Marichromatium purpuratum 984: one gene and its partner. The protein of the gene in region 1 purifies or fractionates together with the protein of each later gene. This does not show direct contact. Links are inferred from orthologs where the notes say so. Each region holds a gene or a part of one and is shown on either strand. Other genes may lie near its edges. The genes, in order: MARPU_RS14560 and MARPU_RS11955.

Region 1 (3,092 bases):
AGGGGCGCAAGCCGCGCTCGAGCGCCCGGCTGGTCTCCTCGCTGCGTCAGTTCTATCGCTATCTGCTGCGCCGCGAGGTGATCGCTGACGACCCCAGCGCGCGCATCGAGACCCCGCGCCTGGGTCGCCCCTTGCCCAAGAGTCTGAGCGAGGCCGAGGTCGAGTATCTGCTGCGCGCGCCCGATACCACCGACCCGCGCGGTCATCGCGACCGCACCATGCTCGAGGTGCTCTATGCCAGCGGGTTGCGGGTGACCGAGCTGGTCACCCTGATGCCTGCCCAGATCAGCCTCACCCAGGGGGTGGTGCGGGTGCAGGGCAAGGGCGGGCGCGAGCGTCTGGTGCCGCTCGGCGACGAGGCCACCCACTGGGTGCGCGAATACGTCAAGGGGCCGCGCCTGGAGCTGCTCGGCGGGCGTTGCAGCGACTATCTGTTCCCCACCAGTCGCAGCGAGCACATGAGCCGTCAGGCATTCTGGATGCTGATCAAGCGCTATGCCATTGAGGCCGGGGTGCTCAAGCCGCTCTCGCCCCACACCCTGCGTCACGCTTTCGCCACCCATCTGCTCAATCACGGCGCCGATCTGCGCGTGGTGCAGATGCTGCTCGGGCACAGCGACCTTTCAACCACCCAGATCTATACCCACGTTGCCCGTGAACGGCTCAAGCGGATGCATGCCGTGCATCATCCGCGCGGCTGAGCCGGTCGGGCCATATCCCTGTTCGAGGTTCTTCATGCCATCGTTTGACATCGTTTCCGAGTTCGATCTACAAGAGGTGCGCAACGCGGTCGATCAGGCCAATCGCGAGATCGGTACCCGCTTCGACTTCAAGGGCGTCACCGCCAGCTTCGAACTCGCCGAGGACAAGATCCAGCTCGTCGCCGAGCAGGAGTTCCAGCTCCAGCAGATGCTCGACATCCTGCGCCAGAAGCTGGTCAAGCGTAAGATCGATCTCGCCGCGCTGGAGCCGGGCGAGGCGGTGCAGACGCTCAATGCCGCGCGCCAGGAGATCGTCCTCAAGCAGGGCGTCGACAGCGACACCGCCAAGCGCATGGTCAAGGCGATCAAGACGAGCAAGCTCAAGGTGCAGGCCCAGATCCAGGGCGAGCAGGTGCGGGTCACCGGCAAGAAGCGCGACGACCTGCAGGCGGTGATCACGCTACTGCGTGAGTCCGACTGGGGGCTGCCGCTGCAATTCGAAAACTTCAGAGACTAGGAAGCCCCATGCTGAGAATCAGATCCCTCGCCCTGGCCGCCACCCTCGGCTGCCTCGCCACCGCCGTCCACGCCGGTCCCGAGCAGCAGATTCGCGCCGCGCTCGAGGCGGTGTCCCCGGACATCGAGATCCGTGACATCCGCCCGGCCCCGATCGATGGCCTCTACGAGGTGCTCGTCGGCAGCGAGCTGATGTACATGACCGCCGACGGTCGTTATTTCATCGATGGGCGCATCGTCGACCTCAAGACCCGCACCGATCTCACCGAGCCGCGTCTGGCCGAGGCCCGTAAGGGGTTGATCGACGCCCTTGGCGAGGAGTCGATGGTGAGCTTCGGTCCCGCCGACGCCGCGCACACGGTGACGGTGTTCACCGACATCGAATGTGGCTACTGCCGCAAGCTGCACAGCCAGATCGACGACTATGTCGCCAACGGCATCCGCGTGCGCTATCTGTTCTTCCCCCGCGCCGGCGAGGGCAGCGAGGCCTATCGCGAGGCCGTCTCGGTGTGGTGCGCCGGTGATGCCGAGGCGCGTCGCGAGGCGATGACCGAGGCCAAGCAGGGCAAGTCGATCGAGATGCGCAAGTGCGACAACCCGGTGGCCGAGCACATGGCGCTGGGGCGTGAGCTGGGGCTGCGCGGCACCCCGGCGATCGTCACCGAGGACGGCACCCTGATCCCGGGCTATGTCGATCCCAAGCGCCTCGCGGTCGAACTCGACCAGATGGCCGGCTCCTGAGCGCGGCGACGGCGAGTGGCCCCGTGATGTGGTCGCATCAGCTCGAGTACGCCTGGCAGACCGACTGCGGTCGGGTGCGCGCGCACAATGAGGACGCCGTCGGCGTCCATCCCGCGCTCGGCCTGATCGTGGTCGCCGACGGGGTCGGTGGCGCGAGCGCCGGCGAGGTGGCCAGCCGCACCGCGGTCGAGACCATCGCCGAGCGCTTCCGTCGCCACCCCTCGCCACGCCACGACGCCGAGCGTACCCGGCTGTTCGTCGAGGCGGCGATCGAGGAGGCCAACATCGCCATCTGGCGCCATGCCAACACCAATCCGGGGTGCGCCGGGATGGGGACCACGGTGGTGCTCGGCGTGCTCGGTCCCGGCTGGATGGTGGCCGCCCATGTCGGCGACTCGCGTCTCTACCGGCTGCGCGACGGCGTACTCGAACAGCTCTCGCGCGATCACAGCCTGCTCCAGGAGGTGCTCGACCAAGGGCTCTACGACTCGCGCGAGGAGGCGATGGCGAGCGGCATCGGCGAGAACATCCTCACCCGTGCGCTGGGTTCGCTGCCGAGCCCCGGAGTGAGTTCGTCGATCTGCACCCTGGCACCCGGAGATCTCTATCTGTTCTGCAGCGACGGGCTGAGCGGCATGCTCGGCGAGGCGCAGCTGCGCGAGGCGCTGCGCGCGGCCGACCCCGCGTCCCTGGGACGGACCGCCGAGGACCTGATCACCGCGGCCAACGCCGCGGGCGGCAAGGACAACATCACCCTGGCGTTGCTCGGTGTCGGCCCCCGGCTGGTGCCGGAGACCGATCCGCTCGGCTGAGCGGCGTGCCGGCTCAGTTGGTCGTCAGCAGTGCCCGCAGTCGGTAGAGCGCGTCGAGCGCCTCGCGCGGGCTGAGCGCGTCGGGGTCGAGTGCCTCGAGCGCCTCGTGCAGCGGGTCCGGTGCCGGCGGTTCGGGCGTGGGTGCGGCCGCCGGCTCGGCGGCGAACAGCGACAGCTGCACCGTCTCGCGCTCGGCGTGGGCGCGGGCGTTGTGCTCCAGCTCCTGCAGCCGCGTGCGGGCCCGCGCGATCACCGGCTGCGGCACCCCGGCGAGCGCAGCCACCGCCAGTCCGTAGCTCTGGTTCGCCGGTCCCTCGCGCAG
Region 2 (3,166 bases), 610 kb from region 1 along the record:
TTGATTTTTTGTAAATTAATTTCTTGTATTGATAGTTTTGACATCCACCCCAACCCCCAAACTCCTCACCCAAATATCCAACCCCCGAATCCCCTCCGGCAACGCCTTCCGCGCTGTCACGGCCTCGGCCCGGGTGGGATACAGGCTATGGATGAGCACGTACCAGGGCTTGCCCTGGTAGGTCTCCTGACGCCAGTAGAGGCGATCGGGCAGGTCCTGTTCGCGGATGAAGGTTTCCAATCCGTCGCGGGAGAAGGCGCCGAGCAGTTGGATGGCGTAGCTCGGCGCGTCGAGGGTGATGATCGGGGCGTTGTCGTCGAGCGCCGGTTGGGTGGCGGGCGTCTCGGGCGTCTCGGTTGTTGCGGCCTCGGTCGGGGCGTCCGGCGCCACCTCGGCGGCGGGTGTTGGCGCGATCGTCTCGGCCTGGACAGGCGTGGGCTCGGCGGGTTGTGTCTCGGGCTCCGCTGAGACGCTCGATGGTGCCGGGGGTTCCGGCTCGGTGGCGGGCGGTGTGGTCTCGACGATCGTCGGGGTCGTCGTCTCGTCGGTCTCGATGACCGTCGGCAGGCTCGGCGTGACCGGGGCCGGAGGGAGGCTTTGTCGGGTCAGGCGCAGGGGCTGCTGCGTCTCGTTGAGCGCGACGCTGTCGGTGAGCGAGGCCGAGGGGCGGGCCGGTGCCGGGGGAGTGATCGCGGGCTCGGCGGTCGTCGTCGGCGCGGGCGCGGGCGCGGGCGCGGGCGCGGCGCGCAGCTCGCGGGCGAGCTGTTCGATGGTGACAGAGAGTGCGTCGAGTTCACGCTGGACCAGGGCATCGGACTGAGGATCGCCGCTCGGACGACCCTGGATCGCGGCGATGCGCTCGACGCGCTCGGCGAGCGCCTGGCGCTGGGTATCGAGCTGGCGGTAGGCGAGGGTGAGGGCGAGCGCGATGCCGATCAGTACCACCACCAGGGTCGCGAACATCAGGGTGCGCCAGTGGCGCAGCCGACGGTCGAGCAGGGTGCGATGGTTGAGCAGGGCGCGCTGAAGCTGAGCGGTGGTGAGACGACGATCCTCGTCCATGTCGCCGAGCCGGTCCAGCACCGTGTCTTGCAGCTGCTTGAGATCGCGCCGCTGTTCGGCGACGCCGACGGCGAGCTTGGCGATCTGTGCGGCCTGTTGGCTGATCCGGGTCCGAGCGGCGACGTCTTCGGCGCCGGACCTGGGGTCGGACGCCGTTGGTGTGGCCTGGACCTGGGTGTCCGGCTCGGGGGTGGTGGTGTTGTCCATGGCGATCTGCCCCGCGACTGATCTGGGCGAGCGTGGGCCTGGGCTGTCCCGCCGTTTGAGCAGGTCGCGGGCGCCGGCCTGGGTTCGGGATAAGGCGTTGTTGGACGGGGCGCGTCTGTCGCCGTCGGCTGACCGTCCTGGGGGGAGAGTATCGGTGTCTGGCCGATCGAGGGCAAGCGTCGATGAGGTGGTGGTGCGTCCCTGCACCAGGTCGAGAGCGACTGTTCCCCTGGCCTGGCCGCGCCAGGGTACGCGGCCCGACCAGCGGTCAGGAGATCGAGACCAGCTCCAGGGCGAAGGTCAGGTCCTTGCCGGCGAGCGGGTGGTTACCATCAATGGTGACCTGTTCGTCGTTGAACGCCTTGACGGTGAAGGAGACGTGCTGACCATCGGGACCCTGGGCGTGTAGCACCATGCCCTCGTGCAGGTCGATGTCGGCGGGAATGGCCGAGCGCGGCACCTCCTGCGTCATCTCGGGACGATACTCGCCGTAGGCCTGGGCCGAGGGGATGGTGACGGTCTTGTTCTCACCGACGTTCATGCCCTTCACGGCTTCCTCGAAGCCGGGGATGATGCCGCCAGCGCCGATGGTGAACTCGAGCGGCTCGTTGCCGACCGAGCTGTCGAACTGGGTACCGTCCTCGAGGGTGCCGGTGTAGTGGATCTTGACGGTATCGCCGAGCTTGGCTTCAGACATGGGATGGTCTCCCGGAGTTTGGGGTGCATTGCGCCGACCGGGGCTGTCCGGCAGGCGAGCGAACGGAGGTCTCGGGTCGAGGGCTGGGAGGGTAACGAATCGCGCCGTCTTGCGGTCTGCGGGAGACGCGAGACGATCGAAGGAACGGGACGCCGGCCGGGACCGGTCGCTCCACCGAGGGGAGGGCGCCCCGCCGAGGCCCGAGTGGTGGACGCGGCGACGGGTCGATCCGATCGGTTGCGTTGTTCGTCGCGATCGGTCTCTCCCAGGGATCCTTCGATGACGCGAGGCTCTCTGGGCGCACTCTAGAACAGGGGGGCGGTGAGTGCAAATCGCTACCAACCGCCAGTGGATTGAACCGCAAAGCCACAAAGGACGCGAAGACGAAGAAGCGCGATCAGCTTTCTGCCGTCAGCCGCCAGTGAGACGTTGCGCCGACGCCGGGGGAGTTGGACATCAAATCCCTTTGCGTTTCTTCGTGCCCTTCGAGTCTTTGCGGTTCACCCTTTCCGGCTCCCGGCGCTACCTCTAGCGCAGTCGCGCGAGGATGGCGCGGGCGCGGTTAGCGGGGACGGCGAAGCCGATGCCGACGTTGCCGCCGGTCGGGCCGATGAGAGCGGTGTTGATGCCGACCACGGCACCGCTGAGATCGATCAGCGGGCCGCCGGAGTTGCCGGGGTTGATCGAGGCGTCGGTCTGGATCAGTTCGCCGAAGCGGTTGTCGGCGATGCCGCTGCGCCCGACCGCGCTGACGATCCCCGAGGTCACCGTCTGACCCAGACCGAAGGGGTTGCCGATGGCGATGACGAAGTCGCCGACCTCGAGCCGGTCGGAGTCGGCGAAGCGCAGTGGGCGTACCTCGACCACTGGGATCTGGAGGATGGCGATGTCGGTGTCGGTGTCGGCGGCGATGCGTCGGGCGTGGAAGCTGCGCCGGTCCTTGAGGGTGACACGGATGCTGGTGGCGCCCTGCAGCAGATGGGCGTTGGTCATCACATAGCCGCGCTCGGCGTCGACGATCACCCCGGAGCCGACGTTGCGCTGGCGCTCGATCTCGCCGGGTTCGGGTAGTGGCAGTCCGAAGCGCTCGAGGAAGCTGCGGAACTCCGGGTCGCTGAGAAAGGGATGAGCGCGCGCCGAGACTTCGGCCTCGACCGCGATGTTGACCACCGCCGGGGTGATCTCGCGCATCAGCGGCGC

Evidence for each region.
Region 2: the proteins of MARPU_RS14560 (region 1) and MARPU_RS11955 purify together in Escherichia coli (affinity purification with mass spectrometry, with the first as the bait; 2 studies listed by BioGRID). This does not show direct contact. The link is inferred for Marichromatium purpuratum 984 from one-to-one orthologs.

Annotation. Positions count from the first base shown.
Region 1 is NZ_CP007031.1:3,355,558-3,358,649, reverse strand. What follows is about bases 318-3,092. They hold MARPU_RS14560 (DsbC family protein), read left to right. Parts: upstream 318-1,226; coding sequence 1,227-1,958; downstream 1,959-3,092. Other genes in these bases: mutS (DNA mismatch repair protein MutS), read right to left, coding at 2,784-3,092; MARPU_RS14555 (PP2C family protein-serine/threonine phosphatase), read left to right, coding at 1,985-2,770; MARPU_RS14565 (YajQ family cyclic di-GMP-binding protein), read left to right, coding at 736-1,218; xerD (site-specific tyrosine recombinase XerD), read left to right, coding at 318-701. In the rest of the region: more of xerD, read left to right, coding at 1-317. UniProt on the Escherichia coli protein: Acts as a disulfide isomerase, interacting with incorrectly folded proteins to correct non-native disulfide bonds.
Region 2 is NZ_CP007031.1:2,745,405-2,748,570, reverse strand. What follows is about bases 253-3,101. They hold MARPU_RS11955 (FKBP-type peptidyl-prolyl cis-trans isomerase), read right to left. Parts: upstream 1,967-3,101; coding sequence 1,538-1,966; downstream 253-1,537. Other genes in these bases: MARPU_RS11950 (trypsin-like peptidase domain-containing protein), read right to left, coding at 2,495-3,101; MARPU_RS11960 (SPOR domain-containing protein), read right to left, coding at 253-1,269. Also shown: more of MARPU_RS11960, read right to left, coding at 16-252; more of MARPU_RS11950, read right to left, coding at 3,102-3,166. UniProt on the Escherichia coli protein: Folding helper with both chaperone and peptidyl-prolyl cis-trans isomerase (PPIase) activities. Chaperone activity prevents aggregation of unfolded or partially folded proteins and promotes their correct folding.